3 regions of the Arthrobacter sp. JZ12 genome follow, and region 1 is predicted to be linked to each of the others. Evidence: predicted binding sites of a transcription regulator. Region 1 holds the regulator's gene; each other region holds the start of a gene.
The links. Region 1 encodes HrcA, which represses chaperone genes, less so after heat shock. Its sites were predicted from a motif close to TTNGCACTCGNNNNNNNCGAGTGCNAA; they were not measured.
Positions count from the first base shown of each region.

Region 2: the regulator HrcA is predicted to act here: its motif matches at 3,156-3,182, upstream of groES (co-chaperone GroES).
Region 3: the regulator HrcA is predicted to act here: its motif matches at 3,016-3,042, upstream of GC088_RS00235 (Hsp20/alpha crystallin family protein).

Region 1 covers NZ_CP045246.1:1,725,176-1,730,120, reverse strand. The annotation lists gene hemW (radical SAM family heme chaperone HemW) at 1-899, shown strand, start outside; gene GC088_RS08005 (DUF4870 domain-containing protein) at 952-1,350, opposite strand; gene GC088_RS08000 (DUF3097 domain-containing protein) at 1,492-2,352, opposite strand; gene hrcA (heat-inducible transcriptional repressor HrcA) at 2,521-3,537, shown strand; gene dnaJ (molecular chaperone DnaJ) at 3,603-4,730, shown strand; gene GC088_RS07985 (16S rRNA (uracil(1498)-N(3))-methyltransferase) at 4,740-4,945, shown strand, end outside.
Region 2 covers NZ_CP045246.1:2,413,461-2,418,405, reverse strand. The annotation lists gene GC088_RS11100 (glutamate--cysteine ligase) at 1-816, opposite strand, end outside; gene GC088_RS11095 (shikimate 5-dehydrogenase) at 981-1,802, shown strand; gene GC088_RS11090 (class I SAM-dependent methyltransferase) at 1,827-3,038, opposite strand; gene groES (co-chaperone GroES) at 3,320-3,616, shown strand; gene groL (chaperonin GroEL) at 3,715-4,945, shown strand, end outside.
Region 3 covers NZ_CP045246.1:45,391-50,335, reverse strand. The annotation lists gene GC088_RS00265 (ATP-dependent DNA ligase) at 1-373, opposite strand, end outside; gene GC088_RS00260 (SRPBCC domain-containing protein) at 415-894, opposite strand; gene GC088_RS00255 (non-homologous end joining protein Ku) at 941-1,783, shown strand; gene GC088_RS00250 (flavodoxin family protein) at 1,823-2,431, opposite strand; gene GC088_RS00245 (DUF2630 family protein) at 2,471-2,722, opposite strand; tRNA gene GC088_RS00240 (tRNA-Val) at 2,864-2,937, shown strand; gene GC088_RS00235 (Hsp20/alpha crystallin family protein) at 3,112-3,552, shown strand; gene GC088_RS00230 (DUF4383 domain-containing protein) at 3,654-4,106, opposite strand; gene GC088_RS00225 (hypothetical protein) at 4,364-4,567, shown strand; gene GC088_RS00220 (cysteine hydrolase family protein) at 4,568-4,945, opposite strand, start outside.

The DNA.
Region 1 (4,945 bases):
TCCTGGCGGAAGCCAGGGAACTGTGGGGTCTCGAACCGGGTGCCGAGGTGACCACGGAGGCCAATCCGGATTCGGTGACACCAGAGTCGCTTGAGACACTCGCTCGTGCAGGCTTCACGAGGATCTCCTTCGGCATGCAATCTGCGGTGTCCCACGTCCTCGCGGTTCTGGACCGCACCCACTCGCCCGAACGGGTGCCGCTGGCTGTCCGCTGGGCCCGGGAGGCGGGATTGAGCGTGAGCCTGGACCTGATCTACGGCACACCGGGCGAGCGGATTGAGGACTGGAAGGCATCGCTCGACGCGGCCCTCTCGCTCGAACCGGACCATCTGTCCGCGTACGCCCTGATTATCGAGGAAGGCACGCGCCTTGCCGCCCGTATGCGCCGCGGGCAGGTGCCTCCCATTGACGACGACGACCATGCGGACAAGTACGAACTCGCCGAGGACACTCTGCGGGCGGCCGGGATGGCTTGGTACGAGGTAAGCAACTGGGCTCGTACCGAGGCGGATCAGTGCCGACATAATCTCGCGTACTGGAAGGGCCAGGACTGGTGGGGCGCGGGGCCGGGTGCTCACTCGCACGTGGGCGGTACCCGGTGGTGGAACGTCAAGCACCCGACCGCCTACGCACAGCGCGTCGGGGCGGGGGAGTCACCGGCAGCCGGACGGGAGATCCTCGACGACGAGGCTCGCTATGTTGAGGATGTTCTGCTGCGCGCCCGGCTGGCCGAGGGGCTGCCCGTGGATCACCTGCAGCCGGAGGGTCGCCGTGCGGTAGCGGGCCTCATTGCCGACCGGTTGATTGAACCCGCAGCGGCTTTCCAGGGCGCCGTGCGCCTGAGCGCGCGCGGACGGCTGCTCGCCGACGCCGTGGTGCGGCGCTTGCTTCCGGACTGAGCCGCCTGCTTGCCGAGGGAGCATTCGGCGGGAACGGCCGGCTTCGGAGACCCTAGTGGAAGATTCGCAGGTTGAAGGGGTAGCGGTAGGGCCTTCCGCGGTTCACCTGGATGCCGGCAGCCACCGAGAACGCAGCAAGTGTCACCCAGATGAGCGCATTGATCACCGCGAAGATGCCGCCGATGCCGGGTATGAGCGAGAGCAGCAGCGCCAAACCCGCAGCAATGCTCGGCGGGAAGGTGAAGTTGAAGGCTTCGCGGGACTCCTGCTCCGTGAAGGGACCGCGATCCCTGAAGATCAGGAAGATTACCAGCGACGGCACGAAGCCGAGTATCCCGAGGAAGTGGGCGAGCGTAGCCCACTGGCGATCTTCCGATGGGGTCAACGGAAGGGCGCTTGGACTGGCGCCTTCGAATGCCTCAACACGGTCCTGGGACACCGAATTCGGCACGTAATTGTCTGGCCGGCCTGCACTGTTGGACAACGGTTCTTCCTTTGGACTGTACCTATACCGCGCGCATGGGGCGCGGAACTCACTTCCTAAGGTTACTTGTTTCGCGCCGGGGCTGTAGACCCGGGGCTCCGGGAGGGCTTAGGTTGAGCGAACATCTTCCGGTGCGGTGAGGAAGTCGATGACCTCCTCGACCCGTCCCAGGAGCGATGGCTCAAGGTCCGCGTAGGTTGTCACGCCGCCGAGGATACGCTTCCAGCCCGCAGCGATGTCAGCCTGGGTTTGGTGCGGCCAGCCCAGCCGGCTGAGGATGCCGACTTTCCACTCCTCGTTGCGGGGGATCACCGGCCAGGCCTCAAGGCCGAGCGCACGGGGTTTCACCGCCTGCCAGACGTCCACGTAGGGGTGCCCGACGATCAGCACGTTCCCCGCCGCTCCCGGCACGGCCATCGCTTCCGCAGCGATGCGTGCTTCCTTCGAGCCGTCCACCAGATGATCCACCAGGATTCCCAGCCGGCGCCCCGGAGCGGGACGGAAGCCGCGTACGGCCGATGCCAGGTCATCGACGCCGTGGAGGGGCTCGACGACGATCCCTTCCACCCGCAGGTCATCTCCCCAGACCTTCTCCACGAGCTCGGCATCGTGGCGTCCCTCTACCCAGATCCTGCTGGACAGGGCTACCCGCGCGCGCTGGTCGGCAACCCGTACGGATCCTGATGCCGTCCGGTTCGACGGCGCTACCGAGCGTTGCAGGGCAGGTACAACTTCGACCGGTGTCCCGTCGACATGGAAACCGAAGCCGAGGGGGAATGTGCGCCGCTTCCCTTTGCGATCTTCCAGAATCATGACGTGCATCCCGCCGGACTTCTCGGTCCGGAGGATTTCGCCGACGAAGCCGCTCTGTACATCTTCAAGAACGACGCCGGGCTGCGCCTCGACCTTTTGGAGTACAGTGCGCGCGGGCGTGGAAAGGTCCTGTGCACCCCACTGGTGATACGACATGTGACCTCTCTCGCTTCCGGAAAATCGGCACGCACAGCCGAGCCGTGCCAATGCTAACAATCACGGCGAAGGTATTAGACTTGGCACTTAGGTGTGTTGAGTGCTAACTCGTGAGAGCGGAAGGTTGCCCCTGACCGGGCAGAGAACAGTCCACATTCGGAGGTGAACATGAGCGAGCCGCGACGGCTGGAGGTCCTGCGGGCAATCGTTGAGGATTACGTGCACTCGCGGGAGCCCGTGGGATCCAAGGCGCTGGTGGAACGTCACAAGCTGGGCGTTTCCTCAGCAACGATCCGCAACGACATGGCGCTGCTGGAAGAGGAGGGCCTCATCACGGCGCCCCACACCAGCTCCGGGCGCATACCCACCGACAAGGGCTACCGGCTGTTCGTCGACCGGATCGCCGAGGTCAAGCCGTTGTCGGCTCCTGAGCGCCGCGCAATCCGCAATTTGCTCGAAAGCGCCGAGGATCTCGATGACGTCCTCGACCGCACGGTCAGGCTGTTGGCACAGCTGACCAACCAGGTTGCAGTGGTCCAGTATCCGCATCTGGGCGCCGCTTCCGTCCGCCATATCGAGTTCGTCCTCCTCGCACCCGGACGTGTCCTGGTTGTCCTGATCTCCACGAATGGGTCCGTGCTGCAGCGCGTTGTCCAGGTGCCGGCCGATGCACAGGAGCCTGACCTCGCCGACCTGAGGCACAGGATTCTCGAGAAGCTGTCCGGCGTGCGCTTGCCCGCCGTCCCGCAGCAATTGGCCGCGTGCGCAGCGGAATTCCCACCTGACCTCAAGGACCTGGGCCTGGCGCTGACATACAGCCTTGAACAGCTGGCCGCGAGCAACCGGGAAGACCGCATCGTGCTTGCCGGAACTGCCAACCTCGCGCGATCAACGCTGGACTTCCCGTTGACAATCGGCCCCGTGCTGGAGGCGCTGGAGGAGCAGGTCGTCATGCTGCGGCTCCTGTCCGAGATGGAGCAGGACGCGCTTGGCGTTTCCGTACGTATCGGGCGCGAAAATCCGTACGGCGGACTTGCCGAGGCATCAGTCATCGCAACCGGGTACGGCCCGGACGCGCTGGCCAAGGTCGGCGTGCTTGGTCCCACCCGGATGGATTACCCGACCACCATGGCCGCCGTCCGTGCGGTGGCCCGTTACCTTTCCCGCATCCTTGATGAAGCCTGACCGGATGGCGGGCACCCAATCCGATGCCGCAGGCGCGGCAAAACCACAGGAAGTGATGTGCACTAGTGAGTAATCACTACGAGGTCCTTGGCGTGGCACGTGATGCCAGCGGCGAAGAGATCAAGAAGGCCTACCGGAAGCTCGCCCGCAAGCTGCATCCCGACGTCAACCCCGGTCCGGAAGCGGCTGAGGAATTCAAGCTCGTCACCCGGGCGTACGAAGTCCTGTCAGATCCCCAGAAACGGCGTGTCTACGACACCACCGGCAATGAAAACGGCACTGACAACGGTTTCGGCGGCGGCTACTCGGGATCCGGTTTCGCCTTCCAGGATATTTTCGAAACGTTCTTCGGGGGTGGAGGACCCAGCGGGCCGCCGTCGCGCACCCAGCGCGGACAGGACGCGATGATCGCAGTCCGGATCGACCTCAAGGATGCCGTTTTCGGTACCAACAAGAAGATCGACGTCGACACTGCGACCGTCTGCCCCACCTGTGACGGATCGTGCACGCAGCCCGGCACGTCTCCGCGGACCTGCGACATCTGCGGTGGATCAGGCCAGGTGCAGCGCGCGGTCCGGTCCATCCTCGGCCAGGTGATGACGACGGCGGCCTGCGGCAGCTGCCAGGGTTTCGGTACGGTCATCCCGCACCCCTGCTTTGAATGCAACGGAGACGGCCGGGTACGGTCCCGCCGCAGCCTCACCATCAAGGTTCCGGCCGGCGTCGCCACCGGCACCCGAATCCAGTTGGCCGGACAGGGCGAGGCCGGTACTGCCGGCGGGCCCCAGGGTGATCTGTATGTGGAAATCAGGGTCAACAGTGATCCAACGTTCCTTCGCGAAGGCGACGACCTGCACGCTACGCTGAGCGTGCCGATGACGGCAGCTGCGCTGGGCACCACCGTCACCATGAACAGTTTCGACGGCGACCAGGAACTGACGATCAAGCCCGGTACGCAGTCGGGTGAGGTCATTACACTCAAGGGCCTCGGCGTTACTCACCTGCGCGGTTACGGTCGTGGTGATTTGCTGGTGCATCTGAGCGTCGAGACCCCGCGCAATCTTGATGCTGCGCAGGAAGACCTCCTGCGGCGGCTTGCGGAGTTGCGTGGAGAGCAGTCCACGGCGGGCCAGTTGGCAAGCAGCGGCTCGGGAGTTTTTGCGCGGCTGCGTGAACGCCTCGGCAACCTCTGAGCCGGTCGCATGACCAATCAGGCCTTCTTCGGCGATCCGGCCGACGTCATCGCTGCGGGCGTAGGCGGAACGTTCGTCCTTCGGGGACCAGAAGCCCATCATGCGGCAACGGTGAAGCGAGTGGTAGCCGGGGAGACGATCGATATTCTCGACGGCCGTGGCCGCCGCCTGACTTGCACGGTCATGGAGTCCACGGCCACTGCGGTGTCGGCAAC
Region 2 (4,945 bases), 690 kb from region 1:
GGTTGAGAAGTCGTCCACCAGGCACTGGGTCAGCGCAGCCACAGCGCCGACTTCCTCCAGCGTGGACAGCCCGTCGCACACTCGCATCTCAATCGTCCCAAGCGCACCGACCGGGCGGATGTCCCAGCGGATCTCACTGACGGTGTCGATGACGCCGGTGGTGAACATGTCCTGGACGTAGGATTCGTACTCTTCCCAGGTCCGGAACTGGAACGGCAGTCCTGCCGTGGGCAGTTGCTGGAACATCAACGCGCGCTGCGAGGCGTAACCGGTGTCTTCTCCTCCCCAGTAGGGGGAAGATGCGGAGATCGCCTGGAAATGCGGGAAGTAGTTCACCAGCCCGTCGAGCACCGGCAGAACCTTGTCCCGGGAGTCCAAACCCACATGGACGTGGACGCCGTAGATCACCATCTGATGGCCCCACCACTGGGTCCGGTCAATCAGCTTAAGGTACCGCTCCTTGTCGGTGACCGGCTGCGAGCGCGGAGAGCTGAAGGGGTGCGATCCGGCCGAGAAGAGTTCAACACCCATCGGGTCCGTGACCTCTCGGACCGCGGCGAGTGAGCGCAACAGGTCCTCCTTCGCCTCGGCCACGGTATGGCAAATGCCGGTTACGATCTCGACGGTGTTGAGCAGCAGCTCCTGCTTGATGTGCGGATGCTCATCATCGGCGTGAAGTTCGGGGTGGAGTTCGTTGACGCCCCGCAGCACTTCCTTGGCTACAGAGACCAGCCCGCCGTTGTAGCGGTCAACGAGGGCGAGCTCCCACTCGACGCCGAGCGTGGACTGTTGGGACTTCGCGAACTCAATCTTCACTATGTGCTCCTGACCGGTACCGGACGGTGGGAAATGTGCCTCGGTAACGCGCCATCGCGGGTGAGAACTGTCCCTAATCCTAGTGCAGGGCAAGTGATCGACCGTGCTGGATGACCCGGCTTGGCGTACCCGGTCCGTCATCCACGGCTTGGCATACTGGGGTGGTGCCGATCCTAAACAAAGACATGGTCCTGTCCATCTCGCTCGCCGCCCGTCCCAGCAATATCGGCACCCGCTTCCACAACTGGCTCTACGACGAGCTCGGCCTCAACAACATCTACAAGGCCTTCACCACCACCGACCTCCCTTCCGCGATTGCCGGTGTCCGTGCCCTCGGGATCCGCGGCTGCTCCGTCTCGATGCCGTTCAAGGAGGATGTGATCGCCCTGGTGGACAAGATGGATCCCTCCGCGCTCGCCATTGATTCCGTCAACACCATCGTGAACGACGACGGCGTCCTCACCGCCTACAACACCGACTACCTTGCGGTCGCGCAGCTGCTCGGACAGCAGGCCGGCCTGGCGCCGTCGTCGTCGGTTCTCCTGCGCGGTTCCGGGGGAATGGCGAAGGCGGTTGCCGCCGCGCTGCGGGACGCGGGCTTCACCCGGGTCACCATTGCGGCTCGCAATGAGCAGACCGGACGTGCCCTTGCCGGGTTGTACGGTTTCGCGTGGCAGTCCGAAGCGGGCAATTCCACGGCCGATCTCCTGATCAACGTGACCCCGCTCGGCATGTCCGGGTCCGACGAGTCCGCGCAGTCCTTCAGCGATGAAGCCGTCGCCGCCGCGCAGGTGGTGTTCGACGTCGTCGCACTCCCGGCGGAGACGCCGCTCATCCGCGCGGCGCGGCGCGCGGGCAAGCCGGTGATCACCGGTGCGGAGGTGATTGCCCTTCAGGCGGCCGAACAGTTTGTCCTGTACACCGGGGTGCGTCCGACCGACGAGCAGATCCGCAGGGCGGGTGAGTTCTCCCGCCAGGCCGGCTGACGCTTTGCCCACGGGCAGAATCAGCTAGGTCAGGACGGGATCTACGACGACGGCGACGCGCTCCTCGCCGAGCCGTGTCAGTACCAGCGTGGCCTTGCGGACGGACTTCTTCGAGCCGGCCAACAGTTGCTTGCGCAGCTCCTCGGGCGTGACGGAGGTGCCGCGCTTCTTGATGTCGAGGACGCCGATGTCATTGGCCTTCACCCAGGCCCGGAGCCCCTTGACGTTGTAGGGCAGCACCTCGAGCACCCGGTAGGCGCGGGCGAACGGGGTGTCCACCAGTTCGGGAGCACAGATGTAGGCGATGTTCGGATCCAGCAGATGTCCGCCGATCTGGGAGGCGACATCGGCAACGAGCCCGGTGCGGATGATCGCGCCGTCGGGTTCGTAGAGGTACCCGGCGATCGGGCCGACGGGAGCGGTGGCGTCCTCGCCGAAGTCGGTGCTGCTGGTCAGCTCCGCCGCGCCGGCCGCGCCGATCAGGAGGGCACTCCTACGGACGTTCCCGCGGCGCAGGGCGTTGAACCACAGGACCACCTCGGCGACATCGCCGTCCACCGACACCCACTGCGCCTCGCAGTCTGCGGGTATGGCGTCATGCGGAATGCCTGGGCCCAGCTTCACTCCGACCGGCATGCCCGTGGCCGCAAGGCGCTCCACGAAGGAGAGCGGTGGCGAGAAGGCCTCCGGATCGAACAGGCGCTTGGTGCCCGAGCTTGAGGTGGTCCTCCGCGCCGGATCCAGCCAGACGCCGTCGAACTCGGCAAGATCCACGGTGGCGGCGTCCGCATTCAGGACCGTGGCATTGGACCAGGGGAGCAGGTTCATGGTGGCGGCAGCAGCGGTGGTCTCGTCGAGTTCGACGGCGGTGACGTCCCGGTCCAGCGTGGCAAGGGCCATGGAGTCCGCGCCGATGCCGCAGCCCAGATCGGCAACTTTCTGGAGATTCGCACTGACGTAGCGCTGGGCATGGCGGGCGGCGACGTTCAGCCGGGTGGCCTGTTCCAGCCCGGCCGGCGTGAAGAGCATCCGCGCCGCGAATGGACCGAACTTCGCCTCCGCCTTCGCGCGAAGGCGGGACTGGGTGAGCGCTGCTGCAACCACGTCAGGAGAGTGGCCGGCTGCGCGGAGCTGTTCGTTGAGCCGGAGGCTGTCCGCCTCCGAGTAGGGGCCGAGCGAATTGAGCAGCTCCCAGCCCTCGGGAGTCAGGACGGGGGCAAGGAGGTTCTCGGTCAAGGGATCGCTTTCAAGCTTTCGTAAGGACTGCAGGGCCGGGTTCAGTCTAGAGGGTGGGCTCCTGGATGGTCGTTTGATCCGCTGTTCGGAAAGCTCCGGGGCGGCTCCTAGACGCGTCTGGCACTCGCCTTGACCGAGTGCTAACCGTTTGCATAAAGTCAGACTTGGCACTCTCGCTATGAGGGTGCTAATCCCTCGAGGATGCGCCAACCGGCACCGCGACGACGGTCAGCGCCTGCTCGAACCCCGAATCGTTCAAACCAAGTGAAGGAGAGGTCCGAGTGTCGGTCTCTATCAAGCCTCTTGAAGATCGTATTGTCGTTCGGCCGCTGGAAGCCGAGCAGACCACCGCTTCCGGTCTGGTCATCCCGGACACCGCCAAGGAGAAGCCCCAGGAGGGTGAGGTCGTCGCAGTAGGCCCCGGCCGGGTTGACGACAACGGCAACCGCGTCCCGGTCGACGTCTCCGAAGGCGATGTAGTCATCTACTCCAAGTACGGTGGAACCGAAGTCAAGCACGGCGGCCAGGAGTTCCTGGTGCTCTCCGCCCGCGACGTTCTGGCGATCGTCGTCAAGTAGCTCTTCAGAGTGAACCCCGGCCGTCCCAGGCCGGGGTTCTTTCTGTGGAACACCCCCATTCCTGACATCACTGCACAGGCCTGAAAGGAACGTAAGTTATGGCAAAGCAGTTGGAGTTCAACGACGCCGCCCGTCGCTCGCTCGAAGCCGGCGTCGACAAGCTGGCCGACACCGTCAAGGTGACCCTCGGCCCTCGCGGACGCAACGTCGTCCTCGACAAGAAGTGGGGCGCCCCCACCATCACCAACGACGGCGTAACCATCGCCCGTGAGGTCGAGCTGGACGACCCGTATGAGAACCTCGGCGCACAGCTCGCCAAGGAAGTCGCCACCAAGACCAACGACGTCGCCGGTGACGGCACGACGACGGCTACCGTCCTCGCGCAGGCGCTGGTTAAGGAAGGCCTGCGCAACGTCGCAGCTGGCGCCGCTCCCGGCGCACTCAAGCGCGGCATCGAGGTTGCGGTTGAGGCTGTTGCCGCACGCCTGCTCGAGAACGCCCGCGAGGTTGTCGGCAAGCAGACCGCGAATGTTGCCGCCATCTCGGCCCAGAGCCAGGAGGTCGGCGACCTGCTGGCCGAGGCGTTCGACAAGGTCGGCAAGGACGGCGTCATCACCATCGAGGAATCCTCGACCACCCAGACCGAGCTGGTCCTCACCGAGGGCATGCAGTTCGACAAGGGATTCCTGAGCCCCTACTTCGTCACCGATCCCGAGCGCCAGGAAGCTGTCCTCGAAGACGCGCTGATCCTGATCAACTCCGGCAAGATCTCCGCACTCCAGGAATTCCTGCCGCTGCTGGAGAAGGCTCTCCAGGCCGGCAAGCCGCTGTTCATCATCGCCGAGGACATCGAGGGCGAAGCCCTCTCCACCCTGGTGGTCAACAAGATCCGCGGCACCCTGAACGTTGTTGCCGTCAAGGCTCCGGGCTTCGGCGACCGCCGCAAGGCCATGCTCCAGGACATCGCAACCCTCACCGGTGCGCAGGTTGTCTCGCCGGACCTCGGCCTGAAGCTGGACCAGGTTGGCCTCGAGGTCATGGGTTCGGCCCGCCGCATCACCGTCACCAAGGACAACACCACCATTGTTGACGGCGCCGGCAGCGAGCAGGACGTCGCAGACCGCGTTGCCCAGATTCGGGCTGAGGTTGAGCGCACCGATTCCGATTGGGACCGCGAGAAGCTCCAGGAGCGCCTGGCCAAGCTGGCCGGCGGCGTCGGAGTCATTAAGGTCGGCGCAGCCACCGAGGTCGAGCTCAAGGAAAAGAAGCACCGCATCGAGGACGCTGTGTCCTCCACGCGCGCCGCGCTCGAAGAGGGCATCGTCGCGG
Region 3 (4,945 bases), 1.6 Mb from region 1:
CGTGAATCTCCAGAGCCGATATCTGCCCCAGCCAGGTCAGCGTCGCCAGATCGTTGAGGAGCGGGTACACGTTGGTATGGTCGCTGTGCTCGATGCCGTGGCGCTCGATCCACGACGGCGCTGACTTGTCGAGGTTCTTCTGGAAGAACACCTCGCCCGGCTTCTCCTCGGTTCCGACGCCGTTTACCCACCGCTTGCGGGTGACCGGCCGGTTCCGGGCATGCGGAATAAGGACGTCGGCTACGGCCGCGTAGTAGGCCAGCACATCAGCCTTGGTTGTACCCGTTTCCGGGTACATGACGCGGTCCAGGCTCGTGAGCTTCAGGCGCTTGCCGTCGACGGTAACCGTCTGCTGCGCACTGCTGGGGGCCATTGCCCCAGTCTTGTAGGGATGGGCGTTTTATGCCAGTGGACTCATTCGCCGAACTGCTCCTCATACCGGCGGACGTACTCGTCCCACAGCGCCGGGTCCTGCCCCAGGGGCCGCTTGTTCAGGTAGTCGTCCAGGCCCATCAGGGTCAGGTGCCAGCCTGCAGCCGAGCGGGCGATCTCCTGCCCCTCCTGGATGGTGTTGGTCAGCGTGAGGAGGCTGCCGTCGTCGTCGTCCTCGATTTCCCACCGCAGGACCTCCTCCTCCCACGTGTAGGCGAGGAGCCGGGGCTTCTCGGCCTCGAGGACAGTACCCTCCGTGGCTTTCTCGCCTGGGAACTTGAAGGTGACCACCGCTCCCTTTCGCGGCAGGATATCCAGCTCGCAGGGGAACCAGTACTTGAGCTTCTCGGGATCGGTAAGGTGCTTCCAGAGCACCCTTGCCGGCACATTGAACCGCATCTCGAACCAGAGGGCGGGCTCTCCGTCGGCAAGCGTCTTGGTAACCATCGGTTCTGAGTTCACCCAAGCAATCGTAGACCGGCACCGGCAACACTGGTTCACTAGGAACATGAGAGCGATCTGGAAGGGCGCAGTGGCGTTCGGGCTGGTCAACGTGCCGGTGAAGGTCTACAGCGCCACCGAGGACCACGACATCAGCCTCCACCAGGTGCACGACAAGGACGGCGGGCGCATCCGCTATCAGCGCCGGTGCGAGATCTGCGGCGAGGTGGTCGAGTACAAGAACATTGACAAGGCCTACGACGACGGCGAGCGCACCGTGGTGCTGACAAGCGAGGACCTTGCGTCGCTTCCGGTGGAAAAGAGCCGGGAGATCGAGGTTGTCGAGTTCGTACCCAGCGAGCAGATCGATCCCATCATGTTTGACCGCGCCTACTACCTGGAGCCGGATTCGAAATCCACCAAGGCGTACGTGCTGCTGCGCCGCACCCTCGAGGAGACCGACCGAACGGCCATCGTGAAGTTCTCGCTGCGACAGAAGTCCCGGCTGGCCGCGCTGCGGGTGCGCGGCGACGTGCTCATGGTCCAGACCCTGCTGTGGCAGGACGAGGTGCGGGAAGCCAACTTCCCGGCCCTTGACGAGAAGGTTCGTATCTCCGCGAAGGAGAAGGAAATGTCCGCCGCTCTGGTGGAGTCATTCTCCTCGGACTTCGATCCGGAGAACTTCAAGGACGATTACCAGGAGCAATTGCGCACCCTGATTGAGGCGAAGCTCGAGAAGGGCGAGGCCCTGGATACCGATGAGACATTCGGCGAGACCGAGGAAGGTGAAGGCGGCAACGTCCTCGACCTCATGGAGGCCCTGCGCCGGAGTGTGGAGAAGAACCGGGAGAAGAAGACAGGCGAGGGCGCCGGAAAGAAGACCTCGAAGGCCTCCAAGAAGGGCGCCTGACGCCATACCGGGCGTTAGGGCCTCGCCGGCCGCGTTCCCCTACGGAGCCGGGTAGGGCGCCACCTTCAGCGCCTTCGCTAGGTGCACGGCGTTTGCCGTCATGGAGGAAATGGTCGAAGCCACCGGATCGGGTACCTCGTCCAGATCCTTGAAGTCGACCGTCTGCATTGCTTCGCCCACCCAGTACACGCCGCCCTGCGCGGGCAGGGTGAAGCCGATGTCGTTCAGCCCCTGGTGCATTTCAGCAGTGACGTGGTGGGCCCCATCCTCATTGCCGACAACCGCGGTCAGCGCAACCCTGTTGTACATGATCGGCCTGCCCTCGTCATCGGTGGAGGAGAGGTCAGCGTCGAGCCGCTCAAACACGCGCTGAGCCAGACTGCTCATATGCCCCACCCAGATGGGGGCACTGAGCAGGAAGATGTCCGCATCGAGAATCTTTTGTCGCAGTTCCGGCCACTGGTCCCCATTTCCCATGTCCTTTTGAACGCCGGGGGCGACGTTGTGGTCAACCACGCGGGCGGACGACGTCGACACCCCCTGCTCGCGCAGCTTGCCGAGGATGTGGTCGGCAATAAGGTCGCTGCTGGACTCCTCCGGGGAGGGAGTCAGCGTGCAGATCAGTGCGAACGCCTTCAGGTTCTCCATGCAGTGTCCTTTCACCGGCTCCTTGCCGGGGACTCGGCGCTATTGGCGGTAACCCTCAACCTGGTCAATGGGGCGGGGTTCAGCGTCCTGCGGGCTTTCGCCTGCGTCGTGCTTGGCTCGGCGCTGCCGGAGCAGATCCCAGCACTGGTCAAGTTCCTCCTCCACCCTGCGCAACCGGTTCTGCCGGTCTTCATTGGAGGAACCTGCAGGATCGTCCGACGAGGAACCTCTGAGCTCGTGCTCTTCCTCCACCAGGGACTGGATCCGCGCGAGGATGTCCTGATCGTTCATGGCCGAAGCTCCTTCACTGTTCTTCGAGAAGTGCTGCCTGACTCAATGATCAGGCTACTTAGCATTCGGGTAATTATCTACCCACATGCCCCGATTGCACCCCGGAGCCGGCCATGGCCTAAACTGGCGAGGAACAAATTCGCCTGTGTAGCTCAGTCTGGTAGAGCATCCGCTTCACACGCGGAAGGCCCGGGGATCGAGGCCCCGCGCAGGCACCGTTCGACAGCCCGTCCCGCCTTCGCGGGGCGGGCTTTTTCGTGCAGGTTTTGTTCACTATGGGCGAACGGAGACTATTAGCACTCCCCTTGGACGAGTGCTAATCTTTTCTCGGGGTTGAGTGAACCCCACTCAACTTCTGAAGAGCTACTAACCGCAGGGAGTGAACCATCATGGCAATGAAATTCGATCCATTTCGTGAACTCGACCGCGTGGCAGGCGCCCTTCTGGACAACCGCCAGGGCCTGCGGCTGATGCCCATGGACCTGTACCGCGAGGGTGACCACTACATCCTGAGCGCCGACCTGCCGGGCATCGATCCAGGCTCCGTAGACATCGATGTTGACGGACAGCTGCTCACCATCCGCGCCGAGCGGACGCTGCGCAATGTCGAAGGCGTCAAGTGGCTCACCCGTGAGCGTGAGAGCGGATCATTCCTCCGCCAGCTCAACCTGGGCCAGGGCATCGACATTGAGGCAATCTCCGCCCGCTACGAGAACGGCGTGCTGAGCGTGACCATCCCGGTCAGCGAGCGCGCAAAGCCGCGGAAGATCGAGGTGGTCTCCGGCCAGGATGCACAGCCGGTACGCGGTGACAAGGCTGTAGAGGCCTGATCCTCTCGGCAAAACCGAACTACACAAAGGACGACGGCGGGCCGCAACCCGCCGTCGTCGTTCTTTGTCCGTGTTGAATTAAGGGATTGAGCGGTGGGTTCTCACCTATCTCGTACACTCCGGTGCCGGTCCCGCAATGCAAGGGCCAAGGCGATCATCCCGATGGCCAGCACGAGGTGCAGCACGTTGTCCGCCGCATTCACGGGGACAAAGTTGGCAGCCGACTCGGCGGGAATCACCAACCCGTAGATGAACAGGACGGCGTATATAACGCCACCCCACAGCAGGTAGTTGTAGGCGCCGGACGCGGTTTTAGCCATGGCGATCCCGGCCGCCCCGAACAGCAGATGCACGATGTTGTGCAGAATCGATACCTGGAAAATACCCAGAAGCATGGCTTCCGACTCGTGGCCGGCGAACTGCAGCTGATCGAAGCCGGAAGTTATGCCGGGAATGAAACCCAGCACACCGACGAGCAGAAAAACTACCCCGACGGCGAGGGCTGCTTTTTGGATATTGGTTCGGGTGCCGACACCCGGTGAATGCGTTGTCATTGCGCTGTGCCCCATCCTCGAAAAGAGACGAATCGCCGGTGTGGCGGATCCGCCGGCGTTGTGGTCTGCGAACTAGTCAGTTGCAACTTTCCACCCTGACAATGCTTAGACTGCCACAATCTTCGGCGAATAGACAGCTTGCTTAGTTATCTGTTTGATAAATCTTGGTCTTTGCTCAAGCCACGGTTGAGCAGCATTCACCGGTCATTCAGAAAGGGTGTCTAGTGTGTTTGCAGTCACATACCGAAAGGCCTGCCATGACGACCTCTTCTTCCTCCGCGACCGATTTTTCGGCCTTTGAACGCGGGCAGGAAATCACCCTTCGTCACTACTCCGGCGCTGAATTCTCGGGCGTGCTGGAGGACCGCTCCGACGATGCCTCAGTTGTATGGGTGCGCCTCAACAACGGAGCAGGGCGCCGGCTCTTTCATAGGGAAGACGGCTTCAGCATCGGAGCATAGCTACGCGTTCACGGATTGCGAGGAGAAGAGCTGTCTGACGTCGCTACGCGATAGCGCCTTCTGGCGATACTCGTCCATGAGCACACGAAGCACATCCCTCGCATACTCCTCGTTGGTGGACGCGATCGCGTCCTCCGCGTAAACCACGCGCAGATTGTTGGCATAGGCGTCGGCTGCCGTCTGGGCGACGCAGTTGTGTGTGGCAACACCGGCAAGCACTACGGTATCGACGCCGAGGTTGCGTAGCCGCTGCAGAAGGTCGGTACCGAAGAATGCGCTGTCCCGGGTTTTCACCAACTGGGGGAACCCATCAATCTCCAGACCATCGACCGGCTCGGCCTGCTCGGTGCCGGTGAAAAGGAACCCCTGGTCATCATC